One region of the Cellulosimicrobium sp. RS genome, then DNA from elsewhere that is predicted to be linked to it. Evidence: predicted binding sites of a transcription regulator. Region 1 holds the regulator's gene; each other region holds the start of a gene.
What was found. Region 1 encodes HrcA, which represses chaperone genes, less so after heat shock. Its sites were predicted from a motif close to TTNGCACTCGNNNNNNNCGAGTGCNAA; they were not measured.
Positions count from the first base shown of each region.

Region 2: a site for HrcA is predicted at 1,563-1,589, ahead of ACI769_RS16545 (FmdB family zinc ribbon protein). Genes of this name have one in related genera too.
Region 3: a site for HrcA is predicted at 1,717-1,743, ahead of groL (chaperonin GroEL). Genes of this name have one in related genera too.

Region 1 is NZ_JBJXVU010000004.1:226,686-232,254, forward strand. It holds gene ACI769_RS08460 (MFS transporter) at 137-1,600, shown strand; gene hrcA (heat-inducible transcriptional repressor HrcA) at 1,680-2,696, shown strand; gene dnaJ (molecular chaperone DnaJ) at 2,803-3,927, shown strand; gene ACI769_RS08475 (16S rRNA (uracil(1498)-N(3))-methyltransferase) at 3,941-4,753, shown strand; gene ACI769_RS08480 (HIT domain-containing protein) at 4,750-5,112, shown strand; gene ACI769_RS08485 (PhoH family protein) at 5,234-5,569, shown strand, end outside.
Region 2 is NZ_JBJXVU010000011.1:84,800-90,368, reverse strand. It holds gene ACI769_RS16550 (penicillin acylase family protein) at 1-1,392, opposite strand, end outside; gene ACI769_RS16545 (FmdB family zinc ribbon protein) at 1,682-1,996, shown strand; gene ACI769_RS16540 (SAF domain-containing protein) at 2,180-2,905, shown strand; gene mscL (large conductance mechanosensitive channel protein MscL) at 3,036-3,524, shown strand; gene ACI769_RS16530 (hypothetical protein) at 3,554-3,814, opposite strand; gene ACI769_RS16525 (hypothetical protein) at 3,840-5,569, opposite strand, start outside.
Region 3 is NZ_JBJXVU010000011.1:1,634-7,202, reverse strand. It holds gene groL (chaperonin GroEL) at 1-1,521, opposite strand, end outside; gene ACI769_RS16180 (glycoside hydrolase family 15) at 1,811-3,280, shown strand; gene ACI769_RS16175 (phytoene desaturase family protein) at 3,327-4,832, opposite strand; gene ACI769_RS16170 (cold-shock protein) at 4,852-5,055, opposite strand; gene ACI769_RS16165 (LytR C-terminal domain-containing protein) at 5,247-5,569, opposite strand, start outside.

The sequences.
Region 1 (5,569 bases):
GTCTGCCGCTCACCACCGAGATCGCCCCGTGCGTCGCGGGATCGGCCTCCCGCGGGGAGGTCCCGGGCGCCCGGCCCGGCCGCGCACGGCGGCTCCCGGCGCGCGCGCCCCCGGCGCGGGGTGGTACCACGGACCGATGAGCCAGCAGCGCGCGGAGCCGGACCCGAACCGCTGGCGCGTGCTGCCGGTCTGCCTCGCGGTGGGCTTCATCACGACGCTCGACGTGTCGATCGTCAACGTGGCCCTGCCGTCGATCGAGTCGTCGCTCGACGCGGGCCCGACCCAGCTCCAGCTCGTCGTCGCCGGCTACACGCTCGCGTTCGGGCTCGCGCTGGTGCCCGCCGGGCGCCTGGGCGACGCGGGCGCACGACGACCGCTCTTCATCGCGGGCCTCCTGGGCTTCGCGCTCATGAGCCTCGCGTCCGGGCTCGCGCCGACCGACACGTGGCTCGGCGTCGCGCGCCTGCTCCAGGGCGTGAGCGCGGGCGTCCTCAACCCGCAGGTCGTCGGTCTCATCCAGCAGCAGTTCCGCGGGTACGAGCGCGGGCGCGCGTTCGGCATGTTCGGCGCGACCATCGGCGTCTCGACGGCGCTCGGGCCCCTGCTGGGCGGGCTCATCATCGCCGCGGCGGGCCCGGAGACGGGGTGGCGGTGGGTGTTCCTCGTGAACATCCCCGTCGTCGCCGTGCTCCTGCCCTTCGCGTGGCGCCTCGTGCCCGGGCCGCCGCGCACCGGGTCGGGCGCGGCGCGCGGGCCGCGCCGGCTGGACCTCGTCGGGCTGGGCCTGCTCGGCGCCGCGACCCTCGGCGTGATGATGCCGTTCGTCACGACGACGGGCCGCGGCGACGACGCGTCGCGCTGGTGGTGGCTCGTGCCGGCCGCGGCCGCCGTGGTGGCCGCCGTCGGGTGGGAGCGGCGCTACCAGCGGCGCACGGGCGAGGCCGTGCTCGACCCGCAGGTCGTGGGGCTCGGGTCCTTCCGCAACGGCGCGCTGCTCGGCCTCGCGTACTTCGCCGGGTTCACGGGCATCTTCCTCGTCGTCACGCTCTACCTCCAGGACGAGCTGGGGTACACGCCGCTCCAGGCGGGGCTCGTCGGCACGCCGTTCGCGGTCGCGTCGGGCGTGTCGGCGTGGTTCTCGGGCCGCTGGGTCGCGCGCTGGGGCCGCGAGCTCGTCGTCGGCGGCGTCGTGCTCGTGCTCGTGGGGGTGGTCGCGGCGGAGGTCGTCGTGCGCACGCTCGGGGACGACCCGGGCGCCGTCGGCCCGGCGCTCGCGGTCGCGCTGCTCGTCGCGGGCGCGGGCAGCGGGACGGTCATCGCGCCGAACCAGACGCTCACGCTGTCCGAGGTGCCGGTGAGCCGGGCCGGGGTGGCGGGCAGCATGCTGCAGCTCGGCCAGCGCATCGGGTCGGCCGTCGGGATCTCCGTGGTCCTGTCCGTCTACTACGGCGGGCTCGCGAGCGGCGACTCGGCGGCGGACGCGACCGGGCGCGCGCTCCTGGTGACGATCGGCCTCGTCGCGGTCGCGCTCGTCGTCGGCCTCCTCGACCTGCGTTCGCGACGAGCGGAGGACCGCCGGACGGGCCGCGCGGACGCGTAGGATTGGCACTCGGAGGTCGAGAGTGCCGACTCCCGCACGCCCGCCCGGGCGGCGACGGTGCGGCACGCGGGAGGTGGACGTGAGCGAGGAGCGCCGGCTCGAGGTGCTGCGGGCCATCGTCGAGGACTACGTCCTCACGCGCGAGCCCGTGGGTTCGCGCGTGCTCACCGAGCGCCACAGCCTCGGCGTCTCGCCCGCCACGATCCGCAACGACATGGCGGCTCTCGAGGACGCGGGGTACATCGCCCAGCCGCACACGTCCGCGGGCCGGATCCCGACGGACAAGGGATACCGGCTCTTCGTGGACCGCCTCTCGGGCGTCAAGCCGCTGTCCGCGCCGGAGAAGCGCGCCATCGAGACCTTCCTGTCCGAGGGCGTGGACCTCGACGACGTCATCGCGCGCGCCGGGCGCCTGCTCGCCCAGCTCACCGGCCAGGTCGCCGTCGTGCAGTACCCGTCGCTGAGCCGGTCGGGCCTGCGCCACCTCGAGCTCGTGCCCGTCGGCGAGTCGCGGCTCCTCGTCGTCATCATCACGGACACGGGTCGCGTCGAGCAGCGCACGCTCGAGGTCGCGAGCCTGCCGGACGAGGGCACGCTCGTCGAGGTGCGCGCGCGGCTCAACGCCGCGGCCGCGGGCAAGCGCCTCACGGACCTCGCGCCCGGCCTCGCCGCCGTGACCGAGAGCTTCCACCCCGACGACGCCCCGCTCGTCCGCGCGGTGGGCGACCTCGTCGCCCAGACGCTCGCGGAGGAGAGCGAGGAGCGCCTCGTCCTCGCGGGCACGGCGAACCTCGCGCGCGCGGGCATGCGGTTCGAGCACGCGCTGCGCCCCGTCCTCGAGGCGCTCGAGGAGCAGGTCGTCCTGCTCGGGCTGCTCACCGAGATGGCCGCCGAGTCGGGCGTGAGCGTCCGGATCGGTCGCGAGACCCAGCTCGAGGGCCTCGCGGAGACCTCCGTCGTGACGACCGGTTACGGTAACGACGGTGACACGGTCGCGCTCGTCGGCTCGATCGGGCCGACCCGCATGGACTACCCCGGCACCATCGCGGCGGTGCGCGCGGTCGCGCGCTACCTGTCACGGGTGCTCGGCACGTGAGCCCCGCGGTCTCCCCGCCCGCGGCGGGCCCGCTCGACGACCACCCCCGACCCCTCCCGACCGGCCCCGCGCCGGCCTCACGACCCGCACCAGCAGAGAGTGACGTGTGAGCGACTACTACGAGATCCTCGGCGTGGCCCGTGACGCCAGCCAGGACCAGATCAAGAAGGCGTACCGCAAGCTCGCGCGCGAGCTGCACCCGGACGTCGCGGGCGAGGAGGCGGGCGACCGCTTCAAGGACGTCGCGCGCGCCTACGAGGTGCTGTCCAACCCGGAGAAGCGCCAGCAGTACGACCTCGGCGTCGACCCCAGCGCCCCCGGCGGCGGGGGCGGCGGCCCCATGGGCGGCGGCTTCGGCTTCCAGGACATCTTCGAGACGTTCTTCGGCGGCGCCCAGGCGCAGCAGGGCCCGATCCCGCGCGCCCGCCGCGGCCAGGACGCGCTCGTGCGGCTCGACATCGACCTCTCCGAGGCGACGTTCGGCGCGCAGCGCGAGCTCCAGGTCGACACGGCGGTCGTGTGCGGCACGTGCGGCGGCACCTGCTGCCGTCCGGGCACCTCGCCCCGCACGTGCGAGGTGTGCCACGGCCGCGGCACGGTCCAGCGCGTCGCGCGCTCGTTCCTCGGCCAGGTCATGACGAGCGCGCCGTGCGCCGCGTGCCAGGGCTTCGGCACGGTCATCCCCGAGCCGTGCGCGGAGTGCTCGGGCGAGGGCCGCGTGCGCAGCCGCCGCAGCATCACGGTCAACGTCCCGGCGGGCGTCGACACGGGCACGCGCATCAAGCTCACCGCGCAGGGCGAGGTCGGCCCGGCCGGCGGCCCCGCGGGCGACCTGTACGTCGAGATCCGCGAGCGCAACCACGACACGTTCGTGCGCCGCGGCGACGACCTGCACTGCACCCTCCAGGTGCCCATGACGGCGGCCGCCCTCGGCACCGTGCTCGAGCTGGAGACGCTCGACGGGCTCCAGGAGATCGACCTGCGCCCCGGCACGCAGCCGAACCAGATCGTCACGCTGAAGAACCTCGGCGTCGGGCACCTGCACGGCAGCGGGCGCGGCGACCTCAACGTGCACATCGAGGTCCAGGTGCCGACGGCCCTCGACCCCGAGCAGGAGCAGCTCCTGCGCTCGCTCGCCGCGCTGCGCGGCGAGGAGCGGCCCGAGCCCCGGCTCGCCGCCGCGCACCCGGGCGTGTTCTCGCGCCTGCGCGACAAGCTCTCCGGCCGCTGAGCGGGGCGCGCGCATGAGTGCTCCGGTGTTCCTCGCCGAGACGGGGATCGACGGCGTCGCGCCCGGCGACCGGTACGTGCTCGACGGCGCGGAGGGCCGGCACGCGGGCGTCGTGCAGCGGCGCGGCGCGGGGGAGCGCGTCGACGTCGTCGACGGCGACGGGCTCCGGCTGCGCTGCGTCGTCGAGCACGCCGAGTCGGGCCGCGTGACGCTCCTCGTGCAGGAGGTGGACCGCGAGCCGGCGCCGGACGTCGTCGTGACGCTCGTCCAGGCGCTCGCCAAGGGCGACCGCGACGAGATGGCGATCGAGGCGGCGACGGAGATCGGCGTCGACGCGGTCGTGCCGTGGCAGGCGGAGCGGTCCGTCGTCGTGTGGCGCGGCGAGCGCGCGGCGAAGTCCCGCGCGCGGTGGCTCGCGACCGTCCGCACGGCGACCAAGCAGGCCCGGCGCGCGCGCCTGCCCCGCGTCGAGGTCGCGCTCGACTCGCGCGGCCTCGCGGCGCGGGTCGTCGACGTCGTCGCGGCGGGCGGTCGGGCGATCGTCCTGCACGAGGAGGCGACGACGCCGCTCGCCGACGTCGGGCTGCCCGCCGGTCCGGCCACGGACGGCGCGCCCGCGCCCGAGGTGCTCGTCGTCGTCGGCCCGGAGGGCGGGATCTCCGACCGCGAGCTCGCCGACCTCACGGCGGCCGGCGCGGTCGCGGCGCGGCTCGGGCCCCACGTGCTGCGCACGTCGACCGCCGGCCCGGTGGCCGTGGCGCTGCTCGCGGAGCGGCTCGGCCGCTGGGGCGTGGCCGGGACGCGTGGTCTAGCCTCGGGGGCATGACGAGCACCGACCTGCGCACCGACCCGGACTGCCTCTTCTGCCGCATCGTCGCGGGGGAGGTGCCGGCCGACGTCGTGGCGACCAGCGAGCGCTCGATCGCGTTCCGCGACATCGACCCGCAGGCGCCCGTGCACGTGCTCGTGGTCCCGCGTGACCACCACGGCGACATCGCCCAGCTCGCGGCGGCGGACCCGGAGCTGCTCGGCGACGTCGTCGCGCTGGCGGACGAGGTGGCGGGCGACCTGGCCGACGGCCAGTTCCGGCTCATCTTCAACTCGGGGCCGCGCGCCGGCCAGAGCGTGTTCCACGTGCACGGCCACGTCATCGCGGGCGCCGAGCTCGGCTGGTCGCCCGCCTGAGCCCTGCGCGAAAGCGCGTGTGACGCCCGGCCGCGCTCGGTACGATGGAAGCGATCTGCGGGGCGGTGGCCGTCCCGGACCCACTGCCCGACCGAAGGAGCGCAGCGGCGCAAGCCGGCTCATGACCTCTCTGTCCCGAGAACCCGACCCCTCGTCGCACCGGGTCGAGCACCGCATCGTCATCCCGAACCACGTGCCGATGGTGGCGCTCCTCGGTAGCCGCGACTCCGTGCTCCGGGCCGTCGAGGAGGGGTTCCCCGCCGTCGACGTGCACGTGCGGGGCAACGAGATCGCGGTCGCCGGCCCTCCGGGGGAGGTCGCGCTCGCCGCGCGCCTGCTCGACGAGCTCGTCGAGGTCGTCGAGGCCGGCACCCAGCTCACGGCCGACGTCGTGACGCGGTCCATCGCGATGCTCACCGCCGCGACGGCGTCGCGCCCGGCCGAGGTGCTGACGCTC
Region 2 (5,569 bases), on a different contig from region 1:
GGCGGCCGCCTGCATGTCCTCGGCGTCCTGCGCGAGGTTGAACGCGAAGACGGCGTCGGCGGTGCGGCCCGGCTCGAGCGCGGTCCACTGGAGCGCGACGGCGTACTCCCCCAGCCGCGTGTCCAGCGCGGGCGTGTCGACGGCCGCGTCCGTCGCCGGGATCGCCTCGGAGACGATCGGCCCGTGGAGCGTCGAGCGGACCTCGATCTCGATGTCGTCGCCCCCGGCGACGCGCAGCGTCTCGGTGCGGGACTCCAGCGGGACCCACTCGTCGCCGCGGAGGTAGGTGTCGTCGCGCACGCGCTCGACGAAGAAGTCGGTGACATCGGCGCCCATGTTCGTCAGGCCCCAGGCGAGCTGGGCGTTGTGCCCGATGACCACGCCGGGGAAGCCGGCGAACGAGAAGCCCGCGACGTCGAACCCGCACGCCGGGGAGACCTCGTTGCAGTGCAGCCCCACCTGCGCCCAGATACCGGGTGCCCCGAGGGCGAGGTGCGGGTCGTTCGCGAGGATCGGCTTGCCCGACGCCGTGTGCTCGCCGGAGACGACCCACGAGTTCGAGCCGGTGCCCTCGCCGCGCCCGATGAGCACGGGGACGGCGCCGAGCGCGCGGTCCGCGGCCTCGAGCGCGGCCTGGAGGTGGTCGGAGCCGTACTCGGCGCGGGCCTGCGGGCCCAGGTCGAGCGCGACCTCCTGCGGGTTCTCGAGCTCGCCGGGGTCGAGGATCGGCGCGTTGAGCTCGGACGGGTAGGCGGGGAACAGCTCCGCGACGCGCGCCGTGTCCTGGAGCGTGCCGTAGGCCAGCGCGCGGTCGAGCTCGTCGTCGTAGTTGCCGCGCAGGTCCCAGGCCATCGCCTTGAGCCACGCGAGCGAGTCGACCGGGTCCCAGGGCTCGGGCTCGGCGACGTCGACTTGCAGCCCCAGCACCGTGTACTCGAGCGCGATCTCCGACGGGCTGCGGTCCTCCAGGTAGGCGTTCACGCCCTCCGCGTACGCCTGCAGGTACGCCTTCGTCTCGGGGGAGACGACGTCCCACTCCTCCTCCGCGACCTGGCGCCAGCCGAACGTGCGCGTCACGGTGTCGGCGGCGATCGCGTCCGGGTTGTCGCCGACGAGCTCGGCGAGCCGCCCCGACGTGACGTGCCGGCGGTAGTCCATCTCGAAGAAGCGGTCCTGCGCCTGGACGTAGCCCTGGGCGCGGAAGAGGTCCTCGGGGGTGTCGGCGTAGATCTGCGGCACGCCCTGGGCGTCGCGCAGCACGGTCACCTCGCTGCCGAGGCCGGGCACGGAGATCTCGCCGGACGCCTGCGGGAGCGGGCGCCGGACGGTGACCACGACGAACGCGGCACCTGCGACGAGCGCGACGACGAGCAGTGCCGCCACGCCGATCAGGACGCGCCGTCGCGTGGACCGGCGACGGCGCCGCGGCGGGGCCGCGGCCTCGCCCGGGGTCGCGGGGTCGGCACCGGTGGCGGGGTCACCGGCGGGGGCCTCGGCGGGTTCGTGCGCAGACACGGATGCGAGACTACCCCGGCCCTGCCCGGGCGCCGGTCCGCGTATGATTAGCACTCGGAAGTTTCGAGTGCCAGGCGGTGTTGACACCGTCGACCAGGCCGAGACCGTCCCGATCCCGACCCGCCGGTGGCCGCCTCGACGGCCGTCTCGTGAACGAGGAGAACCCGTGCCCACCTACGCCTACACCTGCACCGCCTGCGGTCACGCCTTCGACATCCACCAGTCGTTCAGCGACGACGCCCTCACGGTGTGCCCCGAGTGCTCGGGCCGCCTGCGCAAGGTGTTCTCCTCCGTGGGCGTGACGTTCAAGGGTTCCGGCTTCTACCGCACGGACTCGCGGTCCGGCGGGAAGACGTCGACGGCGCCCGCCGCCTCGACGTCCAGCACGTCCTCGTCCTCGTCGTCGTCGGCGGGGTCGTCCTCGTCGTCGGGCGGCACGGGCTCGGGCGGCGCGTCGAGCAGCTCTGCCGCGTCGTCCTGACCTGACGCGGCGCCGTCGGGTCGCTCTCCCCTGACGCGCCCGGGCTCCGTCGTGGCACCGCACCGGTGCGCGGCCGACCACAGCGGGTCGGTCGGCTCACGGTGCGCGGCCCGCGTGCCGCGTCGTCCACAGACCGCCGCGCACCGCGGCCACCGGCTCGCCGCGCGCGGCTACGGTCGCGCCATGCCTCGCTCCTCCCGCCCGCCCGACCCGTCAGCCCACCCCGGCCGCGCCGCCGCCCGACGGCGGCTGCTGCACGGCCTGTGGTGGCGGTCCCGGTTCGTGGTCGCCGCGCTGTGCTGCGGGCTCGCCGCGTCGGTCGTCGTCGGTGCGCTGCGGCCCCCACCCCCGCCGACGGCTCCCGCCGTCGTGACGGCCCGCGCCGTGCCGCCCGGCACCACGCTCGCGGCACCCGACGTGCGGGTGGACCACGTCCCGGCCTCCCTCCTGCCCGCCGGGGCACCGGCCCGGGCCGACGACGTCGTCGGACGCCGCGCGACCGTCGCCCTGCCGGAGGGCACGCTCCTCCAGGACGGCCTCGTCGGCGGAGGAGAGCTCGCCGCCGGGGCGCCCGACGGGACCGTGGTCGCCCCCGTCCGGCTCGACCCGGGCGTCGCCGCGCTCCTCGAGCCGGGCGACCGCGTCGACCTGCTGGCCGCGGGCGACCCCGCGCTCGCCCCGGCACCCACGGAACCCGCGGAGACGGGGTCCGCTCCCCCGGACGACCCGTACCTGGCCCGCGCCGCGGTCGTCGTGCCGGCACCCGAGCCCGACGACGGCGGCGGCCTGCTCGGCACCGGTGGGTCAGGCTCCGACGTCGTGACCCTCGTCGCGGTGCGCCCCGAGGAGGCCGTCCGGCTGGCGGCGCGGTCCGGGCACGCCCCGGTCACGGCCGTCCTGGTCCCGTGACGACTCCGTGAGACCGCCGACCCGCCGGGCGAAGCCGTTGCCGGTCGCCGCGCCCGTTGGCAGGATCACGCGTGCACGTGTCGTGGCGCCGCCGCCACGCGTGCCCGTCGACAGGAGAGGGAAGCAGCACATGAAGGGCGTGTTCCAAGGGTTCAAGGAGTTCGTGCTCCGCGGCAACGCGATCGACCTGGCGGTCGGCGTCGTCATCGGGGCCGCGTTCTCCGGGGTCGTCACGGCGATCGTCGAGGACTTCATCAACCCCCTCATCGGGGCGATCTTCGGCAAGCCCGACCTCACCGGCCTGTGGGACATCACGCTGCGCGCGGGGAACGAGGCGAAGGACATCCCGCCCTCCGTCATCTCCGTCGGCGGGGTCCTCAACGCGATCCTCCAGTTCCTCATCATCGCCGTCGCCCTCTACTTCGTCATCGTCCTGCCGATGAACAAGCTCGCGGAGCGCCGCAAGAAGGACGAGGAGCCCGAGCCCGAGGCACCTGCCGAGGACGTGCGCGTGCTCCAGGAGATCCGCGACCTTCTCGCCGCCCAGGCCGGCAGCGGCCCCGGCGCGGCGCCCGGCGGGACGACGCCCGGCGGGCCGACGCCCCCGCGGCACCTCTGACGCCGCTCAGCCGGTCGCCCGGCGAGCCGTCAGTGGCGCCCGTAGTGGGGCGGCACGTCGCCCAGCAGGCGGTCGTCGTTCTCGCCCGGCACGCCGCGGCGGGGGGCTGACTCGTCGCCCCAGCCCTCGGCCCGCTCGTCGGCGCTCGTGCCGGGCACCACCGTGCTCTCGGTCCCCCGCCGCACGGCCCGCCGCGGACGCCGACGGCGCCCGGCCTCGGGCTCGGGACGGTCGCGCCCGTCGTCGGGTAGGTGCGACGGGTTGGGGCTCGGGTCGGCGGTCGTGCTCACGCGTCCCATGGTCCCACCGGCGGGGTTACAGGTCCTCGTCGCCGTGCTGCTCGTCGTCGTCGATCACCGGCACGACGACGATCCGGTCGCCCCCGCCCGTCTGCGCGACGCCGCCCGTCTCCGGGAGCCGCGCGTCGCGCACGGCCTGCACGACCCGCCGGATGCGCTCGGCCTCCTTGGCGGGGTCGAGGAACGCGGCGGCGGACCAGACCTGCGCGACCGTCCAGCCGATGCGCTCGAGCCGCTCGGCGACCTGCCGGTCGCGCACGCGGACGCTGCGCTCGGCGACGTAGGCCGCGTCGTCGGTGAGGACGGCGACGAGGAGCTCGCCGGGCAGGTCCGGGTGGCCGACGACGAGCGGGATGCGGTCGCCGTCGCCGATGCCGTAGTCGGTCTCGACGACGAGCCCCGCGCGCCAGAGCCGCTCGGCGAGGTCCAGGACGAGCCGGTCGGGGCTGCCGCCGAGGTCGACGCCGTTGCCCAGCGTGACCTGGTCGGCGGCGCCGCTGCGCTGCTCGGCCAGGTCGAGCACCTCGGCGAGCAGCCGGGCGCCCGCGCCGCGCAGTCGCTCCGGGTCGAGGTCGCCCGCCGTGAAGCACGAGACGACGTGGAGACGCCGGCGTGTCGCCCCGACGGCGTCGAGCAGCATGGCCTCGGCGCCCGGGGTGTTGAGGATGCCGAACCGGTGCAGCACGCGGCCGTGCGGGGTCTTCCCGAAGCCGACGGACAGCACGATCGTGTCGCGCACGAGCCCGGCGACGCCGGAGACGTCCGCGACGACGACCGGCTCCGCGCGGGCGCCGGAGAAGAACCCGGCGAGCGCCGGGTTCTGCCGGACCTCGACGAGGAGCGCGTCGCGGATGCGGTCGGCGTGCAGGGGCGTGACGGTGACGATCGCGAGGGACTCGTCCGGCCGGGTGAGCGCGTGCTCGATCGCGACCTCGACGACGCGGTCGACCTCGGCCTGCGTGCTCTCGACCGCGCCGGACGCCGTGTCGGGCATCCCGGCGCCGTCGACGACGTCGAGCTGGACGAGGACCTCCGCGCGCGGCAGCGGCGACGGGCGCAGGACGCCCGCGTAGCCGTGCTCGGCGAGGAACGTGGTGACGAACGGGTCGCGTCGCGAGCCGTCGGCGAGCAGCGCGACCGTGGGCAGGAGCTCGGCGAGCTCGCGCACGGTGTCCGTGGACGCCGCCCGCGGGTCGCCGACGGCGACGACCTGGCGCCCGCGCGCGAGCGCCGACAGCACGAGCTCGACGGGCGTGTGCTCGATCGCGTCGAGCACCACGAGGTCGACGGTGCGGGTCGCCGGCACGAGGTGCGGGACGAGCGTCGGCGTGGCGACGAGCACGGGGCGCAGCCGGCGCAGCACGGCCGGGTGCTGCTCCGCCGTCTCGCGCAGGCTCACGAGCCGCCCTTCGAGCAGCTCGGTGAAGAGGGCCTCCGCCTCGTCACGGTGCTCGCGCATCGCGGTCCCGAGGTGGTCGCGGACCGCCGCCCGGACGGGCGCCGCGAGGGACGCGACGTGCGCGCGGTCGAGCTCGCGGAACCTGCGCGCGAGCGCGTCGAGGCCCGCGCCGTCCTGCCCGGCGAGCGCCTGGTCCTGCGCGAGGATCTGCTCGAACACCGAGCTCCACCAGGCGAGCTCCAGCTCGGGGCCCACCTCGTCGGGCTCGACGCGGCGCGCCGCGAGGTCGGTGAGGAGCTCGCCGAGGCCGAGGTCGGTGAGCCGGTGCTGGATCGCGGTCCGCGCCG
Region 3 (5,569 bases), on a different contig from region 1:
GGAGGCGGCGTTCTGCAGCGCGGAGCGCGTGACCTTGACCGGGTCGTTCACTCCGGCGGCGAGGAGGTCCTCGTACACACCGGTCGCGGCGTTGAGGCCCTGGCCCGACGGGAGGTTGCGCACCTTCTCCGCCACGACGCCACCCTCGAGGCCCGCGTTGACCGCGATCTGCTTGAGCGGGGCGTCGATCGCGGCGCGCACGATCTGCGCACCGGTCGCCTCGTCGCCCTCGAGCTCGAGCTTCTCGAACGCCACGGCACCGGCCTGGATGAGCGCGACGCCACCACCAGCGACGATGCCCTCCTCGACGGCAGCCTTCGCGTTGCGGACGGCGTCCTCGATGCGGTGCTTGCGCTCCTTGAGCTCGACCTCCGTCGCGGCACCCGCCTTGATGACGGCCACGCCGCCGGCGAGCTTCGCGAGGCGCTCCTGGAGCTTCTCGCGGTCGTAGTCGGAGTCCGACTTCTCGATCTCGCCACGGATCTGGTTGACGCGACCCTGGATCAGGTCGGCGTCGCCCGCGCCCTCGACGATCGTGGTCTCGTCCTTCGTGACGACGACCTTGCGCGCCTGGCCGAGCAGGTCCAGCGTCGCGTTCTCGAGCTTGAGGCCCACCGTCTCGGTGATGACCTGGCCGCCGGTGAGGATCGCGATGTCCTGGAGCATGGCCTTGCGGCGGTCGCCGAAGCCCGGGGCCTTGACGGCGACGGACTTGAACGTGCCACGGATCTTGTTGAGCACCAGGGTCGCGAGCGCCTCGCCCTCGACGTCCTCGGCGATGATGAGGAGCGAGCGGCCGGCCTTCATGACCTGGTCGAGGACCGGGAGCAGGTCCTTCACGTTCGAGATCTTGGACTCGACGATGAGGACGTACGGGTCCTCGAGCACGGCCTCCTGGCGCTCGGGGTCCGTCTCGAAGTAGCGCGCGAGGAAGCCCTTGTCGAAGCGCATGCCCTCGGTGAGCTCGAGCTCGAGGCCGAACGTGTTCGACTCCTCGACCGTGATGACGCCCTCCTTGCCCACCTTGTCGAGGGCCTCGGCGATGAGCTCGCCGATCGCGGGGTCGCCGGCGGAGATGGCGGCCGTGGCGGCGATCTCCTCCTTGGTCTCGATGTCCTTCGCGGCGTTGAGCAGCTGCTCCGTCACCGCGTCGACGGCCTTCTCGATGCCGCGCTTGACGGCGATCGGGTTGGCGCCGGCCGCGACGACACGCAGGCCCTCGCGCACGAGCGCCTGGGCGAGCACGGTCGCGGTGGTCGTGCCGTCACCCGCGACGTCGTCGGTCTTCTTGGCGACCTCCTTGACGAGCTCCGCACCGATCTTCTCGTACGGGTCCTCGAGCTCGATCTCCTTGGCGATGGAGACGCCGTCGTTCGTGATGGTCGGCGCGCCCCACTTCTTGTCGAGCACGACGTTGCGGCCCTTGGGGCCGAGGGTGACCTTGACGGTGTCGGCGAGCGTGTTGAGCCCGCGCTCCATGCTCCGACGAGCCTCCTCGTCGAAGGCGATGATCTTGGCCATGGGGAATGATCCTCCGCTGGTGGCGTATGGCGGTCGGCCGGCGCCCGCGACGGACGGCCCACGACGGCGGCGTTCATGTCACGCCGCCAGGGCGGGCCTCACCTGTCGACCTGGTGGGTTGCGCCGCAGCCGCCTGAGCGGCTGCCTGCGCTGGTCACTTCTGTCACTCTCGTGACGAGAGTGCTAACGCCATTATTGGCACTCGCACGGTGCGAGTGCAAGACAGCGGCGCGCCACGCCGCCGCGTATCGCGAGGGGCGAAACCGAGCGCCGCGCGGCTCGCTCTAGGATGCGCGGTGTGATCCGCGCAACACCGTCGTGGCGCCCCCTCGCAGCCCTGGCCGGCTTCGTGCTGGTCCCTGCCCTCGGCCTGACCGCCGCGACCGCGGTCGCGGCGCCCTCGGGCGAGCACATCGACCTCTACCAGGACGGCGTCGCGGTGACGACCGGGCCCGACGGCGGCCCCGCGGTGCTGCGCCTCGCGCCCGGCGTGGGCGCGACCTACCTCGAGGGCAGCCGCGTGCTCGACCCGGCGGCGCTCGACCCCGGCGCGCTCGCCGCGGGCGTCGACCCCGCGGACGGCGAGGCGGACCGGCTCGCGCAGGTCGCCGGGGCGCGCCTCGACGCGACGGCCCTCCTCGACCCCGGTCTCGCCCACCAGACCGCCACCGCGTCGCGGGCCTGGCTCGCGTCCGGCGTCGTACCGGGGACAGGCGGGCCGTTCGCCGCGCTCGGCGAGGCGGCCCTCCTCGACCTGCGCGCGCTGACGCTCGACGACGGCGCCGCCCTCGCCGCGCCGTCGCCCAGGTGGCGCTACGTGTGGCCGCGCGACGCGTCGTTCACCGCGGCGGCGTTCGCACGCACCGGTCACGTCGACGACGCGCGCGCCGTCCTCGGCTTCCTCGCCCGGGTCCAGGAGGACGACGGCTCGTTCCACGCGCGCTACCTCCCCGACGGGTCGGGGGTCCCGGACGACCGGGGCATCCAGTCCGACGGCGTCGGCTGGGTCCTGTGGGCCACCGACGTCGTGCTGGAGGAGACGCCCGCCGCGGACCGCCCCGAGGTGGCCGCCGAGCTGCGCCCGCTGGTCGACGCCGCGACGGACCACGCGCTCGGGCTCGTCGACGGCGAGGACCCGCTGCCGCCGCCGTCGAGCGACTACTGGGAGGTCGAGCCCACGTCCCTCACGCTCGGGACCGCCGGACCGCTGCTCGCGGGCCTGGAGGCCGCGGCGGACGTGTACGCGGCCGCGGGCGAGGCGCCGCGCGCGCACGAGGCGACCCTCGCCGCCGCCCGTCTGCGCATGGCGGTCGAGCGCTCGTTCGGGTCCCAGGGCTACCCGCGCCACGTCACGGGCGGCGCGCGCGACGCCTCGACCGCGTTTGTGCTGCCGCCGTTCCAGCCGGAGCCGCTCGCCGGGGCGGACGAGGCCTGGCGCGCGTCCGTGCGCGAGATGCTGCGCCCGGCCGGCGGGCTCGCGCCGGGCGCGGGCTGGCGCGCCGACGGCATCTCGTGGACCCCCCAGACCACGCTGTACGCGCTGGCGGCGGCGTCGTCGTCCGACCCCGAGGACCGCGCCGACGCCGAGGAGTGGCTCCGCTGGGTCGACGACCACCGCACCGCGTCCGGGGCCATCCCGGAGAAGGTCCTCGCCGACGGCTCGCCCGCCGCCGTCGCGCCGCTGTCGTGGAGCTCCGCGCTCGTCGTGCTCGCGCTCGTGGAGCTCGGCAACCAGGGCACGCCGGGCGGCGCGGGCTGACGGTCCTCCTGGGCTCTCCCGGTCCGCCGCGGCCGGCGCGCCGGGGCTACCGGGTGGTCGCGCCGCTCGTCGCGACGGGCGCCAGGTCGGGCGCGTCGCGCACGTCGAACTCGCGCCTCAGCACCCGTTGCGCGGCGTACCAGCCCCCGAGGCCGTGCACGCCCGGCCCGGGCGGCGTGGACGCCGAGCACAGGTAGACGCCCTCCAGCCCGACGGCGTAGGGGTCGAACCGGGGCGTGGGCCGCGCGACCATCTGCCACATGCTCACGGCACCGCCCGCGATGTCGCCGCCCACGTAGCTCTCGTCGTGCGCCGCCATCTCCGCCGCGGGCACGCAGCGCGACGCCACGACGACGTCCCGGAAGCCCGGCGCGAACCGCTCGACCTGCGCGACGACGTCCTCCGTCACGTCGCGCGTCGACCCCGCGGGCACGTGCGCGTAGGTCCACAGCGGGCGCAGCCCGCCCGCCCCGCGCCCGGGGTCGACGACGGTCGGGTCGCTCACGAGCACCACGGGCCGGGCGGCGTGGCGACCGGCCGCGACGTCGGCCTCGCTGCGCGCCATCTCGGCGCGCGTCCCGCCGAGGTGCACGGTCCCCGCGCGCCCCAGCTCCGGGTCTGCCCAGGGCACAGGCCCGGAGAGCACGAGGTCGACCTTCGCGGCGGCGTCGCCGTGCCGGAACCGGCGCAGCGCGTCCTCCGCGCGCGGCGGGAGCCGGTCCGCGAACACGTCCGCGACGACGCGCGGCGTCGTGTCGAACACGTAGGCGCGAGCCCGCGGGAGGTCGGCGCGCGAGCCGACCCGGTGGCCCGTGACGACGTCGCCCCCGTGGGCGCGCAGGTCGTCCTCGAGCGCGGCGACGATCGCGCCGGAGCCGCCGCGAGGCAGCGGCCATCCGCCCGGCGCGTGGCCGAGCGACGCCAGCAGCACCGCCGTCCCGGCCGCGGCGAGCGACGGGAGGCGGGAGATCGCGTGCGCCGCGACGCCCGTGAGGAGCGCGCCCGCCTCGTCGGTGCGGAAGCGCCGCGTCCACGCGGGGCTCCCCTGCTCGAGCACCGCCGCGCCGAACCGGGCCGTCACACCTGCGCCGCTCGGCGTGAGCACGCGTCCCGGCACCGAGCGCTTGTCCCCGAGGGCGACCGCGACGACGTCGCGCCACCCCTCGGCGAGCGGGCCGAGCAGGGCGCGCCAGGCGGCGCCGTCCACCCCGAGCCGCTCGACCGTGCGCTCGAGGTCGTGATAGGCGACGCCCGCGCGACCCCCGTCGAGGGGGTGGGCGTACGAGACCTCCGGCACGAGCAGCTCCACGCCGCGCGCGCCGAGGTCGAACGCCTCGAAGAACGGCGACGCCCACGCCATCGGGTGCACCGCCGAGCACACGTCGTGCACGACGCCGTCGGCCAGCCCGAGGTCGAGCGTGCGGGCTCCGCCGCCCGACGTCGGCTGCGCCTCCAGCACGCGCACGGAGAGACCGGCGCGTGCGAGGGTCACGGCGGCGGCCAGGCCGTTGGGGCCCGAACCGACGACGACGGCGTCGAGATCCTCCGTCACGCGACCCTCGGAGCCGGGCTCAGAGCGGCCGCACCTGCTCGGCCTGCGGGCCCTTGCTGCCCTGGCCGAGCTCGAACTCGACCTCCTGGCCCTCGTCGAGCGTGCGGTAGCCGTCCGTCTGGATCGCGCTGAAGTGCACGAAGAGGTCCTGCCCACCCGCTGCGGGCGTGATGAACCCGTAGCCCTTCTCGGCGTTGAACCACTTCACGGTCCCCTGAGCCATGTACGTCTCCTCGTGCATCGTCGCCCGCGAGGCGACCGCCGCCCCGTGGTAGCCCGAGCCTAGCCCGCAGGCGGCGTGCACGGAAGGTCGAACGGCAGGTGGCGCTCGTCGGACTCCGGGCCGAACGAGCAGGTCACGCGGGTGCAGCGTCAGGTCGTGGTGCCACGGCCGGGGCGGCCCGGGGGTCCGGGTCAGCCGACCGGCGCCAGCTCGGACTTGATGATCACCGCGACGTCGCCCTCGCGCAGGCTGTCGACCTGGACGACGTTCTCCGCGGGGATGCCCAGCGTCGCGGCGACGGCGGCGGCGGTGTCGCTCCGCTCGGGCACGTACCAGACCGTGGTGACGTCAACCGGCGCCGGCCCGTTCGTGTAGTCCGTGGCGACGGTGTTGCTGAAGCCCTGCGCGTCGAGGGCGTCCTTGCCCTTGGCCGCCTCGCCGCCGATGCCGCTGTCGTTCAGCACGCGGACGTAGGCGCTCGGGTCGGCCGCCGCCATGAGCGTCGCGAGGTCCG